Regions from separate parts of the Arthrobacter sp. NPDC093139 genome, predicted to be linked through region 1. Evidence: predicted binding sites of a transcription regulator. Region 1 holds the regulator's gene; each other region holds the start of a gene.
What was found. The regulator LexA, encoded in region 1, represses DNA repair genes until DNA is damaged. The targets are predictions, from matches to a motif close to TCGAACANNTGTTCGA.

Region 1 (5,952 bases):
TTCGCGCAGCACGCGAAGAGCCGCGAGGGCAAGGCGCAGGTGGAGCTGGCGCAGCTCGAATACCTGCTCCCGCGCCTCCGCGGCTGGGGCGAATCGATGTCCCGCCAGGCCGGCGGCCAGGTGGGCGGCGCAGGTGCCGGCATGGGCTCACGTGGTCCTGGTGAAACGAAGATCGAACTGGACCGGCGCCGGATCCGCACGCGGATGGCGAAGCTGCGCCGCGAGATCGCCGCAATGAAGCCGGCACGCGAGACCAAGCGGGCCAACCGCCGTCGGAATGCAGTTCCTTCTGTGGCCATCGCGGGGTACACGAACGCGGGCAAGTCCTCCCTGCTGAACCGGCTCACCGACGCCGGAGTCCTGGTGGAGAACGCCCTGTTCGCCACGCTGGATCCCACGGTCCGCAAGGCGGAGACGGCAGACGGGTTGGGCTACACCCTGGCTGATACTGTCGGCTTTGTCCGGTCCCTTCCCACGCAGCTCGTGGAGGCATTCCGGTCCACACTCGAGGAGGTGGCGGACGCGGACCTCATCCTGCACGTGGTGGACGTCTCCCACCCTGATCCGGAGGGCCAGATCGCCGCCGTGCGCTCGGTGTTCTCCGAAGTGGACGCCCGCAAGGTGCCCGAGATCATCGTGCTCAACAAGGCCGACGCCGCCGATCCGTTCGTCGTGGAGCGGCTCAAGCAGCGCGAACCGCGCCACGTTGTGGTGTCCGCCCGGACCGGCCAGGGAATCCAGGAACTGCTGAAGGCGATCAGTGACGGAATCCCGCGGCCGAACGTCAAGCTGGAACTGCTGGTGCCGTACCACCGCGGCGACCTTATCAGCAAACTCCACGACTCCGACGCAGAGATCCTGAGCATGGATCACGAAGAGGGCGGCACCCGCGCCGTCGTCATGGTCCGGGAAGGCCTCGCGGCTGAACTGGAATCCTTCATCAGCAATGACTGAGCAGGCCGAAAAGCCCGCCGGTGCCACGGGCGGCGAGGAGTTCGTCATCGGGCTCCTCGACCGTGCCGTGGCCGCCATGGGCGGACAAAGCCGCACCGGCCAGCACGAGATGGCGCGTCAGGTGGCGCGGGCGATTGAAACCGGCGACCACCTGCTGGTCCAGGCGGGTACGGGCACCGGAAAGTCGCTGGCCTACCTGATCCCGCTGATCGCCCATTCGCTCGAGAGCGACAAGCCCACCCTCGTCTCCACCGCCACCCTGGCGCTGCAGACACAGATCGTGGGCCGGGACCTTCCGCGGTTGCTGAAGAACATCACCCCGGCGCTGGACAGGCCGGTGAAGGTGGCCCTCGTCAAAGGCCGCGCCAACTACGTGTGCCGGCATAAGCTCGAAGGCGGGTTCCCGTCCGAGGAGCCCTCCGAAGGGCAGCTCTTTTCGCTGGGCGAGGACACCAGCGTCCCGCACTTCGCCGCCGCGATGGGCGGACCGTCGTCGCAGCTCGGCAAAGAGGTGGTCCGGCTCCGCGAATGGGCGGAAAAGACCGCCACGGGGGACCGCGACGAACTCCTCCCGGGGGTGACCGACCGTGCCTGGAGGCAGGTCTCTGTTACATCCATGGAGTGCCTCGGCGCGCAGAAGTGTCCCCTCGCCGAGGAGTGCTTCAGTGAACTGGCCCGGCACGAAGCGGCTGAGGCCGATGTCGTGGTGACCAACCATGCCATGCTCGCCGTCAGCGCCTTCGAGGGCCTTGCCGTGCTGCCGGAGTACGACGTTGTGGTGGTGGACGAGGCCCACGAGCTCCAGGACCGCGTCACCGGCGCTGTTTCCGGGCAGTTGTCTGTCGCCATGGTGCATGCCGCAGCCTCGGGCGCCCGCAAGCACACAGGCATTACCGTGGATGCCCTCAACAACGCCGCAGCCAACCTTGAACTTGCCCTCACCGGCGTTCCCAGCGGGCTGCTTCCGAACGGACTCAACGCGGAGCAGCTCGACTGTGTGGACCAGCTTCGCGAGGCGTGCCGGGCGGCGCTGTCAGATTCAAAAGGGGACAGCAACAACGCGGTCGACGGCGGGCGGCAGCTCGCGCGGTCCCGCCTCCTCGTCATCATGGAGCTGTGTGAACGGCTGCTCGCCGCGCGCGAGAACCGCGAGGTCGTGTGGTTTTCGCGGAACAGCACCTTTGACCCGCAGCAGGGCTATTCGGCACCCGACGACACGCAGCCCGCGCTGATCAACATTGCACCCCTGAGTGTTGCCGGGCGCCTCCGGGAGGGCCTGTTCGAAGGCCACACCGTGGTCCTGACCTCCGCCACGCTGGCAATCGGCTCCGCGTTCGAACCCGCCGCAGGCGGACTCGGTCTCCTGGGTGAAGGCGCCCCAAGCTGGACGGGCGTGGACGTGGGGTCCCCCTTCGACTACCCGAAGCAGGGCATCCTGTACGTGGCGGGGCACCTGCCCAAGCCGGGCAGGGGGACCTCGCCAGAAGCGCTCGACGAACTGGAAACGCTGATCCGCGCCTCCGGCGGGGGAGCGCTGTGCCTGTTCTCGTCCCGCCGGGCCGCCGAGGATGCCGCCGAGGCGCTGCGCCCCCGCCTGGACGTCAGCGTGCTCTGCCAAGGCGACTCAACCATGACCGCGCTGGTGAAGCAGTTCGCCGACGAACCCGACACCTGCCTGTTCGGCACCATGTCCCTGTGGCAGGGTGTTGATGTTCCCGGTGGTTCCTGCCGGCTGGTGGTCATCGACAGGATTCCGTTCCCGCGGCCAGACGACCCCCTGATGACGGCACGCTCCCGAGCCGTGGCCCAGGCAGGCGGCAACGGTTTCATGTCTGTGTCGGCCACCCATGCCGCGATCCGTCTGGCGCAGGGCGCCGGGCGCCTCATCCGGTCCACGGATGACAAGGGCGTGGTGGCAGTGCTGGATTCGCGCCTTTCGACCGAGCGCTACGGCGGGTTTCTCCGCGCGGCGCTCCCGCCGTTCTGGCCCACGACGGACCGCAAGATCGCCGTGGCGGCGCTGGAAAGGCTCGCCGGAGCGCGGTAGCCCTGGACTCGCTGACTTGCAAGCGGGCCGGAACCCAAACCGGCCGGAAGCGAAAGCGGGCTGTGGCCTACAGCGAACGCAGGACGGACACGACCTTGCCCATGACCACGGCGTGGTCGCCCAGGATGGGCTCGTACTGGGTGTTCTGGGGAAGCAGCCAGGTGTGGCCGTCCCGCTGCCGGAAGGTCTTGACGGTTGCTTCGTCGTCCAGCAGCGCGGCCACGATATCGCCGTTGGCCGCGTCACTTTGACGCCGCACCACCACCCAGTCTCCGTCGCAGATCGCAGCGTCCACCATGGAGTCCCCGGCGACTCTCAGCATGAACAGTTCCCCGTGGCCGACGAGCTGGCGGGGCAGCGGCATGAGGTCCTCCACCAACTGGTCGGCGAGGATGGGACCGCCGGCTGCGATCCGGCCCACCAGCGGAACGAGCGCCGTGTCTGTGGCGCTGGGCAACTCCGTAACAGGGGCACCGCCCACGCTGTGCAGCCTGGCTTCCTTCTCGGCGCCTGCGGATTTTGGGACCCCGGCATCGAGCGTCAGGGGCATGAGGACCTCCATGGCCCGGGGACGTTTGGGATCGCGCCGCAGGTATCCGAGCTTCTCCAGCTGTGAGAGCTGGTGGGTGACGCTGGACAGGCTGGCGAGGCCAACCGTGTCCCCGATCTCCCGCATGGAGGGAGGGTATCCGTTGTCATTGACCGAGCGCTGGATGGTTTCCAGGATCTTCTTCTGGCGGACAGTGAGTCCCTTGGGTGCTGTCCGGGACCGCTGGCTGCGCTGGGTAGCTTTGCCCTCGGAGGCTTGTGCTGCCATGTTCGCCAACGCCTTTCGTTCCTCCCGGCTTGCGTGGCTGCAGTTGCCGGGAACATCCGGCCTGAAATGTCAGACCCTGCTGATCAACTGCAGAAGTGGTTGTTCTTTGTTTCAAACGTAGGCCAGCCATAAGGCTTTTTCAAACATTTGTTCTAGCGAGTCTCGACTTTGTTCGTTGATAGGTGCTAAAAATGGAGAAGCAAAGTTCGAACATGTGTTCTAGTTCCGCTGCGAAGCAGCCCGGTTATTCGAAGATCCGGGCGTATGTCCGGCGGGCCGGGCACACGGGCAGCACAGAATGGTCCAGGAGGGCTCAGTTCATGTCAGCTACAACAGCAGGTCACCATTACCGTCCCGAGAAGCGCCGCAGCTCCGAGAGCCAGCAAGGTCCCGAAGGACTGCATGGCGGCGGGCGGCCAAGCGGGCCGGAAAGCAAGCCGCCGCGCCTGCGGCTCACCCGCCGGGGGCGGATCGTCCTGATCGGACTGCCGCTGGTGCTTCTGGCAGCGCTGCTCCTGTCACTCGCGGGCCTGCTCAACTCGCCGGCCAAAGCTGCCGATACCGCCAGCGGTCTGTCGGTGACGGAGACCGTCTCCGTAACGGTGCAGCCAGGGGAATCGCTGTGGGCCATTGCCGGCAGCGTGGACCCGGCCAGGGATCCGCGCGACGTCATCGCGGATATTGTCCAGCTGAACAACCTGGACAACGGCAAGGTCATGCCGGGACAGCAGCTGTTCGTCCCGTCCAAATAGGTACCGATCCGTCTCGGCCGGTCGGCCTGACCCGTCACAGTTTCCCGCTCGCCGCCCGGGGCACTTAAACTGTCCAAGTGACTGACCAGCTTGAGCGACTGAACCGACTTCCCCTGCGCACCAATCTGCGGGGGCTGACGCCTTACGGGGCGCCGCAGCTCGAGGTGCCGATCCTGCTCAACGTCAATGAGAACACCCACGGTGTGCCGGCCGATGTCAGGGCCGCGATATCTGAGGCCGTCGCTGAGGCTGCGGCGGGACTCAACCGCTATCCCGACCGGGAATTCACCGAACTCCGGGAGGCCCTGGCGGAATACCTGGGCCACGGCCTCTCCGCCGACAACATCTGGGCGGCCAACGGCTCCAACGAAGTCCTCCAGCAGATACTCCAGGCGTTCGGCGGGCCGGGCCGAACGGCCCTCGGATTCCCGCCCACGTACTCCATGTACCCGTTGCTGGCCAGCGGAACAGATACGGAATACATCGTCGGACAGCGCGCGGAGGACTATGGCCTGAGCGCCGAGTCCGCGGCCCGCCAGGTCCGGGAGCTGCGGCCAAACGTCGTGTTCCTGTGCTCACCAAACAACCCCACCGGTACCGGCCTGGGACTGGACGTCGTGGAAGCCGTCTATGAGGCCGGCGAATCCAGCCAGACCATCGTCATCGTCGACGAGGCGTACCACGAGTTCGCCCACGACGGCACTCCCAGCGCGCTTACCCTGTTGCCAGGGCGGGAGCGGCTCATTGTGTCCCGGACCATGAGCAAGGCCTTCGCCCTGGCGGGCGCCCGTCTTGGATACATGGCCGCCGCCCCCGAGGTGGCAGACGCCCTGCGCCTTGTCCGTCTCCCGTACCACCTGTCCGCCGTCACCCAGGCCACCGCATTGGCCGCGCTGCGGCACCGCGAGGCGCTCATGGCTGACGTTGAGGACATCAAGCAGCAGCGCGACAGGATCGTCACCGAACTCACCAGGATGGGGCTCCGACCGGCCGCGTCGGACTCGAACTACGTCTTCTTTGGCGGCCTCGAGAACCCGCACGAGGTCTGGCAGGCCCTGCTGGATTCCGGTGTCCTGATCAGGGACGTCGGCATCCCCGGCCATCTGCGCGTCACGGCCGGCACTGAGACGGAAACCACGGCCTTCCTGGAAGCACTGGAACGCATCCTGGCGAGGCAGGCTGCTCTTCCGGCCTAAACTTGAGGGTAGACCCCCGCAACGTCTGCACCCTTCCTGCATCAAAAAGGACACCTATCACTATGAGCGACACCGGAATCAAGGCTGCCGAGGCCCGCACAGCACGCCTCGAGCGTGCCACCAGCGAATCTTCCGTTCTGGTGGAGATCAACCTCGACGGCACCGGCGTTTCAGACATCAGCACCT
Region 2 (5,952 bases), on a different contig from region 1:
GCGTCCAGCGACTGGGCGGGGCAGCAGCTGGTGTCCGTGCACAGGTAGTTCCGCCACAGTTCGGAGGTCACCAGCCATGCATCCTTCAAGGGCATCCCTGCCGTCTCCAGCTCGGTGCGCAGCGCCTCCACGTGCTCGGAGTACGGGCGCGGGTTTTCGGCGGTGTCTTCGTCCGTGTAGATGACCAGCAGGCTGCCTGTGGCGGCTTCGTCGGCGGTCAGGTAGCTCACGATGGTTTGGGCGTAGGCGACCGGTTCCAGCCCAAACGGGGCATCCATGCGGAGGGTGGCGCCGAGCTTGTTGCCCTGCATGGTTACCGCGACGAAGGATTCCTTCGGGGCCTCGCACAGCGTGTGCGGGATGAAGGCCAGGATGTCGGCCGGGCCGGTGAATTTGATGAAGTCGTTCATGGTGTTGCTCCTTCTTGCCGAGAAGTTGGGGTGAGTGGGGCGGATCAGGTGACCGGCCAGCGTCCCCTCTCCCCCGTTGTTTTTTGGTTGCTGGCAAGCTTGCTTGCTCGGCGGCCGACGGAGCCCTGTCTACCCGCAGGGCAAGGTGTGGGAAATTCCCGAAGGAAATCAGCGACGAAGGAGCGCCGTAGGGAAATTCCTGCGCCGCAGGCCCCGACGAAGGAGGGGCTAGACGGGGTGGAGCGGACGCCTAGAATCCGAAGGACAGCAACCAGAAAACGTCGTAGACAAGCAGGGCCAGGGTGTCCGGAGCTCTGCGACGGCGCGCCCTGGACCCCAACAGCCGGCCGCGAAGCGGACGCCCATTGTTGAAGCGCAGCGGAAACCAGGCGAGCCCTGCGAGCCTGCCTTTGCCTTGGGACTTGTCAGACTGGGTTGGGTACGGTGGGATTGTCCCGCCTGGTTCCCCCAATCCCAGGCGGGACATTCTTTGTCAGCAGGAGAGATGGACTGTGGGACTGCGAAGCTTCTTCACCCGGCACCGGGCACCGGCCGCAGCGGAGCCCTCCGCCGTCGTGGTGGCCACGGAACGCGAGCCGCTGACCCCCGCACAGCTGGCAGACCTGGAAGCGGCGTGGGCCGAACTGCAGCAGGCGGCCAAGGAAGCAGGCGTGTCGTTCCATGCCTGCACGCGGGACGGCAGCCGCTGTCAGGACGACCCGCAGTCCGTACGGGCCATGGCGGAGACTATAAGGCGCACCCAGAAGTACACCGCCGAGGGCATCCAGGACAGCCCGCAGCGCTAGAAACGGCCCGTCCTTTAGGCTGGGCCCATGAGCGAGTCCATCCCGCCGGCTCTGCAACCACCGGTTGCTGTTGCCCTGGCGAAACTCGTCAAGACATTCCCGGGACCCGATGCGCTGCCAGGCGTGATGTATTCAGAACCCAAATGGGACGGGTACCGGACGATCGCGCTCATAGATTTTGACGGGGTGACGCTCTGGTCCCGGCAGGGCAAAGAGCTCACGCGGGTCCTGCCTGACCTGGCCGCAGCCCTCGGGGCTCAGGTCCCGCCCGGTGTCGTCCTCGACGGCGAAGCCGTCATATGGAACAGGGATCGGCTGGACTTCGAGGCGCTGCAGCGTCGCATGGTCACGTCCAGGGCGGCTCTGCCGGCGCTGCTGAAGGAGTTCCCGGCCGCGTTCGTTGCCTTCGATGTTCTGGCCGTCGCCGGGCAGGACGTCCGCGGTGTCCCGTTCGCCGGTCGCCGGCAGCTGCTCGAAGAATTGGCCCGGGAATGGGCCGCCCCGCTGGCCCTCTCCCCCACCACCACAGACCCGGAACTGGCAAAGACCTGGCTACGGGATCTTCCCGCCACCGGGATTGAAGGGTTGGTCTTCAAGGGAGGATCGCAGACATATGACGCCTCGCGCTCCTGGTTGAAGTTGAAGCACAAGAACGTTCTGGACGTCGTGTGCGCCGCCGTCCTTGGGCCGTTGACGCAGCCCCACGCGATCATCGCGGGCTTGCCCATTGATGGGCAGCTGGGGATCGTCGGCCGCTCCACAGTCCTTTCGACACGCGCAGGGCGCGAGCTGGGCCGCCAGCTCCGCCCGGCGCAGCCCGGGCATCCGTGGCCCGAAGAGATCAGCGAAACCTCGCTGAACAGATTCAGCAAGGACAAAGGCCCGGTGCACCTGACGCTGGTCGAAGGGCTCGTGGTCGAAGTCGCGGCCGACGTCGCGTGGTCCGGCAGATCGTTCCGGCATCCTCTGTCTTTTGTGCGGGCCAGACCAGAGCTGGATCCCGCGGACGTGGAACTCCCGCCGCACATCAAGGACCGGTAACCCCTGTAAGTCGCGTTGGACGGGTTGTGCCCACTGGGGGCCAGGTGGAGCCCTCCGCACAGCTCAAAGCTGTCCCCATTGGCGTGCAACCCGTTCGCTTCTTTGCTCGGCTGAGAAAGAGGATGGTTCCTTTGTCTGCCCCTACGGCTACACTGAGTTAATCGAACATATATTCGAATAAAGGTGTGTTGTGGGCGTTATTGTCGGTCCCCGTGTGATAGATGCGGGCGCCTCGTTGTTGTCGGTTCTGGTCTCGCCGGTGCCGGTCGCTGCCGGTTACCCGTCGCCGGCGCAGGACTACTTTGACGGCCGCATCGATTTGAATGAGCACCTGATCAAGGACATCACCAGCACCTATGTGGTGCGGGTGTCCGGGGACTCGATGGAAGGCGCCGGGATCAGCGACGGGGACGAACTGATCGTGAACCGGGCCCTGGAACCGCAGGACGGCTCGGTCGTGGTCGCGGTCCTGGACGGGGAGCTGACCATCAAGCGTTTGCGGATCACTCCCGCCGGGGTGGTGCTGCAGGCGGAGAATCCGGCGTACCCGGACATCCGGGTTCCGGCGTTGTCGGATCTGGTCATCTGGGGTGTCGCTACCCGATGCCTTCACCATGTCTGAGGCAAGCGATGTCTAAGCCGGCCCTGATGCGGCGGATGCCGCAGATCGTGCACGTGGATGTGAACTGCTTCTACGCCTCGGCCGAGCGGGCGTTCGACCCGTCCCTGGAGGGCCGCCCAGTGGTGGTGCTGTCCAACAACGACGGCTGCTCCGTCACCCGGTCCCCCGAAGCCAAAGCACTCGGCATCGCCATGGGTGAGCCGTGGTTCAAACTCGCCCCGCGGGCCAAGGAATGGGGGCTGGTGGCCCTGTCCAGCAATTACGAACTCTACGGGGACATCAGCGCCCGGGTGATGGAGCTGCTCGGCCGCTACAGCGCCTGGCTGGAGGTTTACAGCATCGACGAGGCCTTCCTCGGAGTCAAAGGCTCCCCGGCCGAGCTGTTGGCCCTGGGCCGGGCCATGAAGGCCGCGGTCCGCCGGCACGTCGGCGTACCGGTCTGCGTCGGAATCGCCCCCACGAAGACTCTGGCGAAGCTATGCAACAAGTGGGCGAAACACAACCCCGCCTTCGACGGCGTGTGCCACTGGGACTCCGTCCCAATCCCCGTGCGTCAGGCGCTGCTGGGTCGGTTGTCCGTGGAGGAGATCTGGGGCGTCGCCGGCCGGCTGACCAAACGCCTGAACGCCATGGGCATCCACTCAATCCTGGACCTCACCGGCGCGGATCCGGTGGCGATCCGGGACAAGTTCTCCGTGGTCATGATGCGCACCGTCCTGGAGCTGCAGGGCACCCCCTGCATCCCGATGGAGGAAGAACGCATCGGCAGGGACCAGCTGATTTTCTCCCGATCCTTCGCCACACCCGTCACCACCAGGGCCGGACTGCGGCAGGTCCTGTCCGTCTACGGCCAGCAGGCGTCCGCCCGGCTGGCCAAACACGGGCTCCAGGCAAAGGTCCTCACCGCGTTTGCCGGCACCTCCCACTACAACCAGCACCAGACGTCCTACCCGTCCGTATGCATGGCGCTGCCGATGCCGACCGCGGACCCGGTCCTGCTGACCCGTGCCGCGCACGCCCTGTTGCCCACGATCCAGGAAGGCCTCAAATACGCCCGGGCCGGGATCATGGTCACAGATCTACGCCCCTCCGGTAACCAATCACCCCTGGAACTCTTCGAGAACCCCCACGAGGAACGCCACATCGGAACACTCCTGGAAGACGTGACCCGCCGCTACGGCCGCGGCTCCATCGGCCTGGGCCACGCCGGCATCAAAACCGGCCTGGACTGGACCATGAAACGCGACATGCTCTCCCCCCGCTACACCACCCACTGGGACGAACTCCCCCTCGTCAAAGCCGCCTGACCCCACCCCACTCACCCGCACGACCGCAGCACGAAAGAAAGCCCCATGACGATTACGCCCGAAGCCCCCACACGTACCCACGATGTCCAGGTCCGGACCGACCCGGCCGGCAAACCCCTCGCCGTCCGTCACGACGGACGGATCTGGATTGTCGATCCCGATACCGACTCCCAGCACTGGTTCATCCGGGACGCCTGGTGGGACACCAGACGCACGGCACCGGTAGGCGCCGGGAACCTGGTGGATATCGAATACTGGCGCGTCCAGGTCCGCCTCGGCTCCAACTCCGCGCTGCGGACCTTCACGCTGCGCCGCGAACCTCTCGCCACCGCGTGGCGTCTGGAGTCCATCACTGACAACTGAGGCAGCCGTGCGTAGCGTGGGGCCATGGGACTCATGTACGACGATCCGCAGCTGGCCGCGCTGACGCTCACGCGCATTGCAGCTGAGGAATCAGAAGGCCCCGGCGCAATGACGGGGCGGATGCGCGAGGTCATGGATGACCTGGTGCAGCGCAACGGCGCCGGCTACCTGGCGGAGCTGGTCATCGTCCTGGCCCGTGCCCGGTTCGCCGCCCTCGATGATCTCGCCCGCGCCACCGGGACCGGCACAGCGGAACTGCTGGACGCGGTGGAAATCGAGGCCCTGGAAGGCCTCGCTGACGAGCCTGATGTTTGAACCCAAAGGGGACGGGTACATTCACCTCGGACCAGGGATTCGCCGTGCAGCTGCCTGCGGCCGGCCGACCAACTAGGATCATCCGGTGGAAATCACAGGAACGATTCAGATGCCAGACGGCAGCACCGACCACATCTCCGCCCAGGGCGACACCTACGAAGATGCTAAGGCCACCCTTGAGGCTGCAATGCCTGAGGGAACGAAGCTGATCGTTATCCGCACTGACAGGTGAGCGGCCGCATAGGCCTGAGCGCTCCCGCTGGTTATGCCCATTGTGGGCAGGTGGAGCCCCCTGGATTAGCTCAAAGCTGTCCACACTGGGCATAACCGGCCGCGTCTGTTCCTCGGAACCGGCGGCACGCCCGGGCGCTGACGGCACGCCGCGACTTTTTCTGTGGACGGCCGCCGCCCGCGCATCCACAGCGAGCAACTGCTGCGGCACGGCCTCTGTGGAGATCCTGTGCACGGCCAAATCCTGGGCCTCCAGCCCTTCCCCCGCTGTCAGACCCGCACCCCTACGATGGTTCTCCCCACAGAGCGGAAGGCAGGAGAACCATGCACGAACAACCGCCGCCGCGGGCCAGCAGCTGGCAGATCGCCGGCGTCTGGATCTCCGCCGCTGCCCTGCTGATCGCTGCCGCCAGGGCAGCCATCGATCTATTGCTGCTGTTCCGGTGAGGGTCGAAGAGAGGACGCCTTGGCTAGAGGATGTAATCCTCGGCAGCATCGGAGGCGTAGAGGACGTTGGCACTCGTTGCCTCTGCTACCTTCTCGCGGACCACAGGGTCAGTCAGTCGGAGCCGCCGGAGGCTTCCCGAGTTCTTCGGGTCCGCCAGAGAATCGACGCGGGTCAGAAGGTCGGGATGTTCCTCCGCATAACGAGCCAGAGCTTGTATGTGGGGAAGCGCGTCCTTGTCCAGCGTGTAGTGCGGGTCGATGATCGCCAGCTTGGGACCGTCAGCCGTCTGCTCGACGAAGATGAAGTCCGGCTGGAAGGTCCGCCACCGATCGTCTGTCTCGAAGGCGATCCGGAACGCATCGGAGCTCGCAGAGGACGGGTTCCTGTACCAGGCCACCACTGCATCACG
Region 3 (5,952 bases), on a different contig from region 1:
ACAACCGCAAGCTGGCCGGCCAACTGCTGGCGGCAGCCGACCTGTGGGTTTTCGTCACCACAGCCAACCGCTACGCGGATGCTGTTCCCTGGAAGCTGCTGCTGAACGCTGCGTCCCGGGACATCATGGTCGCCGTGGTGCTCGACCGGGTCCCTCCGGCGGCGGAAGCCGAAGTCAGCGAAGACCTGCGTGCCATGCTGGCGCGCGAGGGGCTCGGGGAGGCTGGACTGTTTATCGTTCCGGAAGTTTCCCTCAACGAGCTCGGCATGCTTCCCGCCGCCGCCGTCCAGCCGCTCAAGGCCTGGCTGGGGAGCCTAGCCGCGGACGCCGCCGGCCGGGCAGACATCGCCCGGCGCACGCTCAATGGCACCGTGAGGGCACTGGGCCAGCGGGTACAGCTGGCGTCGGAGGCCGCAAGCGAACAGGCGCGGGCGGCAGGAGTCCTCGGCGACGACGTCCGTGGCGCGTACCGGGACGCGCTGGACCGGATCCTCAATGCCACCCAGGACGGAGCACTGCTGCGCGGAGAGGTACTGGCCCGCTGGCAGGATTTTGTGGGCACGGGCGAGTTCTTCAGAAGCGTCGAACAGAACATCGGCCTGTTCCGGGACCGTATGGGCGCGTTCTTCCGCGGCGAACCCGCCCCCGCGGTCAAAGTGGAAACCGCGATCGAAACGGGGCTGCAGGCGGTCATCGTCGATGAAGCGGCCAACGCTGCCGAGGATGCGGACCGGCGCTGGCGCTCGGACCCGGCCGGCCGCCAGCTGCTCGGCACGGACGATCTCTCGGGAACCACGCCGGGGTTTGGAGACGACGTCGCCGCGGAAATCCGGGCCTGGCAGGGGAGCCTGATGGAACTGATCCGGACCGAGGGGCAAGGCAAGCGGACGCAGGCGAGATGGCTCTCCTTTGGCATCAACGGCCTCGGAGCTGCCCTGATGGTGGTGGTGTTCTCCATGACTGCGGGCCTGACGGGCCTGGAAGTCGGCATCGCAGGCGGCACGGCCGTCGTCGGCCAAAGACTGCTTGAGGCCTTCTTCGGCGAGGACGCCGTGCGCCGGCTGGCCCGGACTGCCCGTGAAGACCTCCATGCCCGCTGCCAGAGGCTGCTGCAGGGTGAACAGGAGCGCTTCCTGGAACGGCTGGCGTTTGATCAGGGACCGTCAGCCGAAGTGCTTGCCGGCCATGCCCGGCTGCTGGCCCGGCTGGCGGACGCCGCATGAGCCGCCACGGCCTGGTCAAGGAAGAGACCCAGCTGCAGAGTCGTCTAGAGGCGCTGAACAATGCCCGTGAGCTGGCAGAGGGCGTCCTTCCGGACGACGCGCTCGATGAAGTCCTCCACGTGCTGGAACGGGCGAGCTCGCGGCGGTCCCTCTCGGCGGACCACACCGTGGTGGGCTTCTTTGGGGCCACCGGAAGCGGCAAGTCGACCCTGTTCAACGCCGTCAACGGGGCTGAGATCGCGACGGCGGCGGCCCGCCGGCCCACAACATCGGAACCGCTGGCGAGTGTCTGGGGAGTGGACGGCAGCGAAGCCCTGCTCGACTGGCTGGAGGTTCGCCAGCGCCATCATGGCCAGCCCGTGCCGGGCTTCGCCGACGAATCCAGCGGCCTCATCCTGCTCGACCTGCCGGACTTCGATTCGACGAGGACCGCAAACCGCGATACGGTGCAGCGGCTCGTGGGAATGGTGGACGTCCTCGTCTGGGTGCTGGATCCGCAGAAGTACGCCGACGCCGCCGTTCATAATGATTTTCTGGCCCCGCTGGCTTCACACGGCGCCGTCACGCTCGTAGTGCTGAACCAGATCGACAGGCTTCCCGAAGCTGACCTACCGCTCGTGCTTGAGTCGCTCAAGGAAATCCTCGCCCGGGACGGCCTCGGGAAAGTGCAGGTTGTGGCCGCTTCAGCCCTGACCGGCGCCGGAGTGGACAACGTCCGCGCAGCAATCCGCCAGGTCGTAGACCGGAGGGCAGCCCTGTCCCTGCGGCTCTCCGCCGATGTCTCCAAGGCCTCGGCCCGGCTGTCGGAGGCGTCCGGGGCAGGAGAGGCAGCAGGCGTGAAAAGCGGATCGAAGGCGCGGCTGGCGGAGGAGCTGGCCATCGCGGCCAACGTTCCGCTCGTGGTCGATGCTGTGGGACGCTCCTACAGGCAGGAATCCATCCGGAGGACCGGCTGGCCGGTAACGCGGTGGCTCGTCCGGTTCAGGCCGGATCCGCTGCGGCGCCTGAACCTGCGGCGCGCCGCCAACCCCGAGGTGAACAGGACCTCCCTGCCTGCGGCCGGCGCACCTGAACGGGCCAGGACAGACGCCGCGGTCCGTGAATTTGCCGACGCCGCGAGCGACGGCGCACCAGGCCCTTGGCGGGCGTCCATCCGGAATGCTGCCCGGACGGGGAGGGACCGGCTCCCGGACGCCCTCGACCAAGCCATCGCCGGGACTGACCTCAGAGCCGGACGGAAGTCCTGGTGGTGGGGTGTCTTCAACGTGCTCCAGTGGCTGTCGCTGCTGACGGCCGCAGGCGGACTGGGGTGGCTGGGTCTGCTCGCCGTCCTCGGTTACCTGCAGTTGCCGGTCCCGGAGGTGCCCCGTGTGGAGGGCTGGCCTGTTCCCACGCTCATGATTGCCGGAGGCGCAGTGCTGGGCATACTCCTTGCGGTCACCGCCAAGTTCATCACAGCGGGGGTTGCGCACGCCCGGATGGCCGCAGCGCGGAGGCGCCTCAACGCGGCAGTTACGCAGGTAGCCGGGAACCTTGTGGTGGATCCGGTGGAAGTGGAAATCAGCCGCCTGAAATCCTTCAATGCCGCTGTGAAGGCTGCCGCCAAGTAGTACCTGACCTGCGATTATGTCCTCATGCCAAACAAGTTATCGCCTCGCTTAGTTGGGTTACGGGGGCGTTAGGTTATGGCGCGGCGGCGCTAACCACCTATGCCCGGGAGGAGTCGGCGTTGCCGAACGTTGACGCTCCTCGTCGCAGCGTTTTTTCACTGCGTGCTTTTTTGTCGGTGCCCGATGTCATGCTCTCTGTATGGATGACAGGGCGGTGGTGGAGTCGTTGGAGGGCATCGAAGCCTCTGTCGCTGCGTTGGCTGTTGTTGTCCGCCGCGGGACCGGCGAGGTGGACGGGGACGTGACCGGAGGCGTGGCCTTGGCCACTGCTGCTCCTCTTTTGCACCAGGATCCTCTGCGGGGTACGGCGGACGCGTGTTTGGACGGTTTGGCGGAGGTGGGCAGGATGGAGGCCCAGCTGGCGGCCTTGAAGGTTCATTTCGCGGCTGGGTACGCCGCCGCTGCCGAGGCCTTGGCGGGACCGGCCAGTTCCCCGCAGGAGCGCACGGCCCAGGAGATCGCCGTGACCGCTGAGGTCGCCTGCGTTTTGACGGTGAGTGAACGCAGCGCCGCGGCCTTGCTGGGCGACGCCCGAACCCTGACCACCGCTCGGCCGTTGACGCTGTCCACATTGAGCTCCGGGAGCATTTCCTGGCAGCACGCCCGGATCCTGTGTGATGAAACAGCCAACCTGGAACCTGCGGCCGCAACGGCCTTGGAAACCCACTTCCTGGAAGCCTGCGTCCCGGAGCAGTCCGACCCGGAGTGGTCCGATGTGGACGCTGTCAGGCTGGGCGCTGCCCGGCGTGGGCCTGGCTGCCTGGCAGGGGAGTTGGTGCCGGGCAGGTTCCGGGCCAGGGCGCGTGCCTGGCGGGAACGGCATCATCCGGTGAGCATCGAAACCAGGCACCGCAGGAGCGTGAAGGACCGGCGGGTCGAGTATGTCCCGGACCGGGACGGAATGGCCTGGTTGTCGGCGTATCTGCCCGCGGACACCGCGGCGGGCATCTGGAACCGCAGCACAGATGCGGCCCGTGCTCTGAAGGGCCCGGCGGAGTCACGGACTTTGATGCAACTGCGCGCGGACGTCGCCGCTGGCTGGCTGTTATACGGTGAAGCGAAGAGTGTGGCCGGCGGGTTGGCGGAAGGGATCCTGTCGCCGTCGGCGCAGGTGCTGGTCACAGTTCCGGTGTTCTCGCTGCTTGATGCCGGAGAGGAACCGGCCGTACTGGACGGGTATGGCCCGGTTCCGGCGTCGATAGCCCGAAGGCTGGTTGCAGATGGGGCGACGTCGTTCCTGCGGGTGCTGACCGATCCCCGCGACGGGGCACCACTGGAGATCGGACGCACCAGTTACCGGCTGACGAAACCGATGCGCCAATGGCTCCGGCTCAGAGACGGGAAATGTCCCTTTCCCGGCTGCAACAATCAGTCCCTGGATAACGAAGCGGATCATCTGCTGGCCTGGTCCGAAGGCGGCGGCACCGGGATCGCCAACCTGGGTCAGCCCTGCCCGAAACACCACCGCCTGAAACACACGACGCTCTGGAGGCCGGTCAACGCGACGCGTGACAGCCCGCCCGGCTGGATTTCACAGGCGGGGCGGCACTATCCCAGCGAACAACAGGACTGGGAGCCACCCCACTTGCCAAACTACCTTGAGAGACTCGACCACCTCGACTGGCCAGACGGTCTCGAGGAACCGGACAACGAGGGCCTTGACCCACCACTGCTTGGTGTTCCACTGCGTGCGGACCCACTGCCCGTGGACCCCTTCCCCGATTGGACACAATTCACAGCCGCTTGAGGAATGGTTCCTTATGTTGTTACCGGGCTCAGTTCCGCGGCCGTTGCAGGGTCGTGGCTACCCAGGGGAGGCGGGCATGGCTTTGGTTGCTGTGCCGGACGGTTTCGTGACGGCTTCGTAGGATTGGCCGCTCGTCACCCCGCGATGACCGGACCGCTGATTGAGAGACGCGACATGATCGCCGGATAAGGACACGACGGCGCGGTTATCTGCTGGGCACTACCCATTCAGCAGACTGGAGGCTGTTCTTGGTGCACGTATGGGCCGGTATTGACGCTGGCAAAGCCCATCATCGCTGTGTTGTGATCGACGCCGACGGAAAGCGGCTGCTCTCACAACAACCGTTTGCAAGCCCGGCTGCTGGAATACTTCCCGGCACTGGAGCGGGCCTTCGACTACAGCCGGTCCAAAGCCGACCCGACGCTGCTGACCAAGCCCGGACACCCCATGGGATCAAGCCGCGCCGGTCAGGCCAGGGTTCACGCGCTGAGCGCCCTCTTCAATGCGTTCAGCGCCTTAAGGCCCGACATGTCCTACTGTAGAACATTTCGTTGACTTTCTGTGGTCGGAAGAAGTATCGTCGAGTATCAACACGATCTTGTCGACAATCGACGAGAGGTCAACTTAGGAGGATCAAATGGCATTCGAATTCGAAACCAAGCCGAAGTTCGCCACGTTCGACATGAACGGAACGCTCATCAAGTTCGCGATCAACGACTTGATGCGTGACGTCCTGGGCGAGCGCCTGCCCGCGGAGGTCGCCGATGAGTACCTGCGGATCTGCAAGGCGTACCGGATCGACGAGTGCACGGGCGCGTACAAGCCCTTCCACCAGATCGTCAACGACTCCATGGAGCGCGCTTCGCGCAAGGTCGGCATCGAGTTCCGCGCCGACGAGGCACGCGAGGTCTACGACCGGATCCCCTCGTTTGGCCCCTACCCCGGAGTCACCGCGGCGCTGAACCGCCTCGCGGAGGCCGTCCCGCTGGTCATCATCACCAACAGCGACACCGCGGTTGCCGAGCAGCTTGCGGCGAACCTTAAGGCCCCGTTCGAGGTCATGATCACCGCCGAGCAGATGGGCATGTACAAGCCGCGCCTCGGAGCGTTTGAGTACATGTTCGAAAAGCTCGGCGTGACCCCGGACGAGATCGTGCACGTCTCTGCCAGCCCGATGTACGACCACCGCCCGGCAGCCATCATGGGCATCGAAAACAAGGTCTACGTCGACCGCGGCTTCGAGCACGACGAATACTGGCTCGGCTACGAGCGCATCACCGACATCTCGGACCTCCCGGTCCTCTTCGGCCTG

Region 2: the regulator LexA is predicted to act here: its motif matches at 2,419-2,434, upstream of ACIP90_RS17980 (LexA family protein).
Region 3: the regulator LexA is predicted to act here: its motif matches at 2,861-2,876, upstream of ACIP90_RS20020 (DUF222 domain-containing protein).

The regions. Positions count from the first base shown of each region.
Region 1 covers NZ_JBIVOO010000003.1:45,302-51,253, reverse strand. Annotated here, with positions in the region: gene hflX (GTPase HflX) at 1-954, shown strand, start outside; gene ACIP90_RS06140 (ATP-dependent DNA helicase) at 947-3,001, shown strand; gene lexA (transcriptional repressor LexA) at 3,069-3,818, opposite strand; gene ACIP90_RS06130 (LysM peptidoglycan-binding domain-containing protein) at 4,139-4,570, shown strand; gene ACIP90_RS06125 (histidinol-phosphate transaminase) at 4,648-5,766, shown strand; gene hisB (imidazoleglycerol-phosphate dehydratase HisB) at 5,829-5,952, shown strand, end outside.
Region 2 covers NZ_JBIVOO010000014.1:42,673-48,624, reverse strand. Annotated here, with positions in the region: gene ACIP90_RS17995 (DUF4192 domain-containing protein) at 1-410, opposite strand, end outside; gene ACIP90_RS17990 (hypothetical protein) at 923-1,216, shown strand; gene ACIP90_RS17985 (ATP-dependent DNA ligase) at 1,244-2,257, shown strand; gene ACIP90_RS17980 (LexA family protein) at 2,448-2,879, shown strand; gene ACIP90_RS17975 (Y-family DNA polymerase) at 2,906-4,186, shown strand; gene ACIP90_RS17970 (hypothetical protein) at 4,232-4,549, shown strand; gene ACIP90_RS17965 (hypothetical protein) at 4,574-4,864, shown strand; gene ACIP90_RS17960 (hypothetical protein) at 4,950-5,096, shown strand; gene ACIP90_RS17955 (hypothetical protein) at 5,420-5,542, shown strand; gene ACIP90_RS17950 (DEAD/DEAH box helicase) at 5,566-5,952, opposite strand, start outside.
Region 3 covers NZ_JBIVOO010000019.1:2,016-7,967, reverse strand. Annotated here, with positions in the region: gene ACIP90_RS20030 (dynamin family protein) at 1-1,223, shown strand, start outside; gene ACIP90_RS20025 (GTPase) at 1,220-2,833, shown strand; gene ACIP90_RS20020 (DUF222 domain-containing protein) at 3,033-4,640, shown strand; gene ACIP90_RS20015 (haloacid dehalogenase type II) at 5,278-5,952, shown strand, end outside.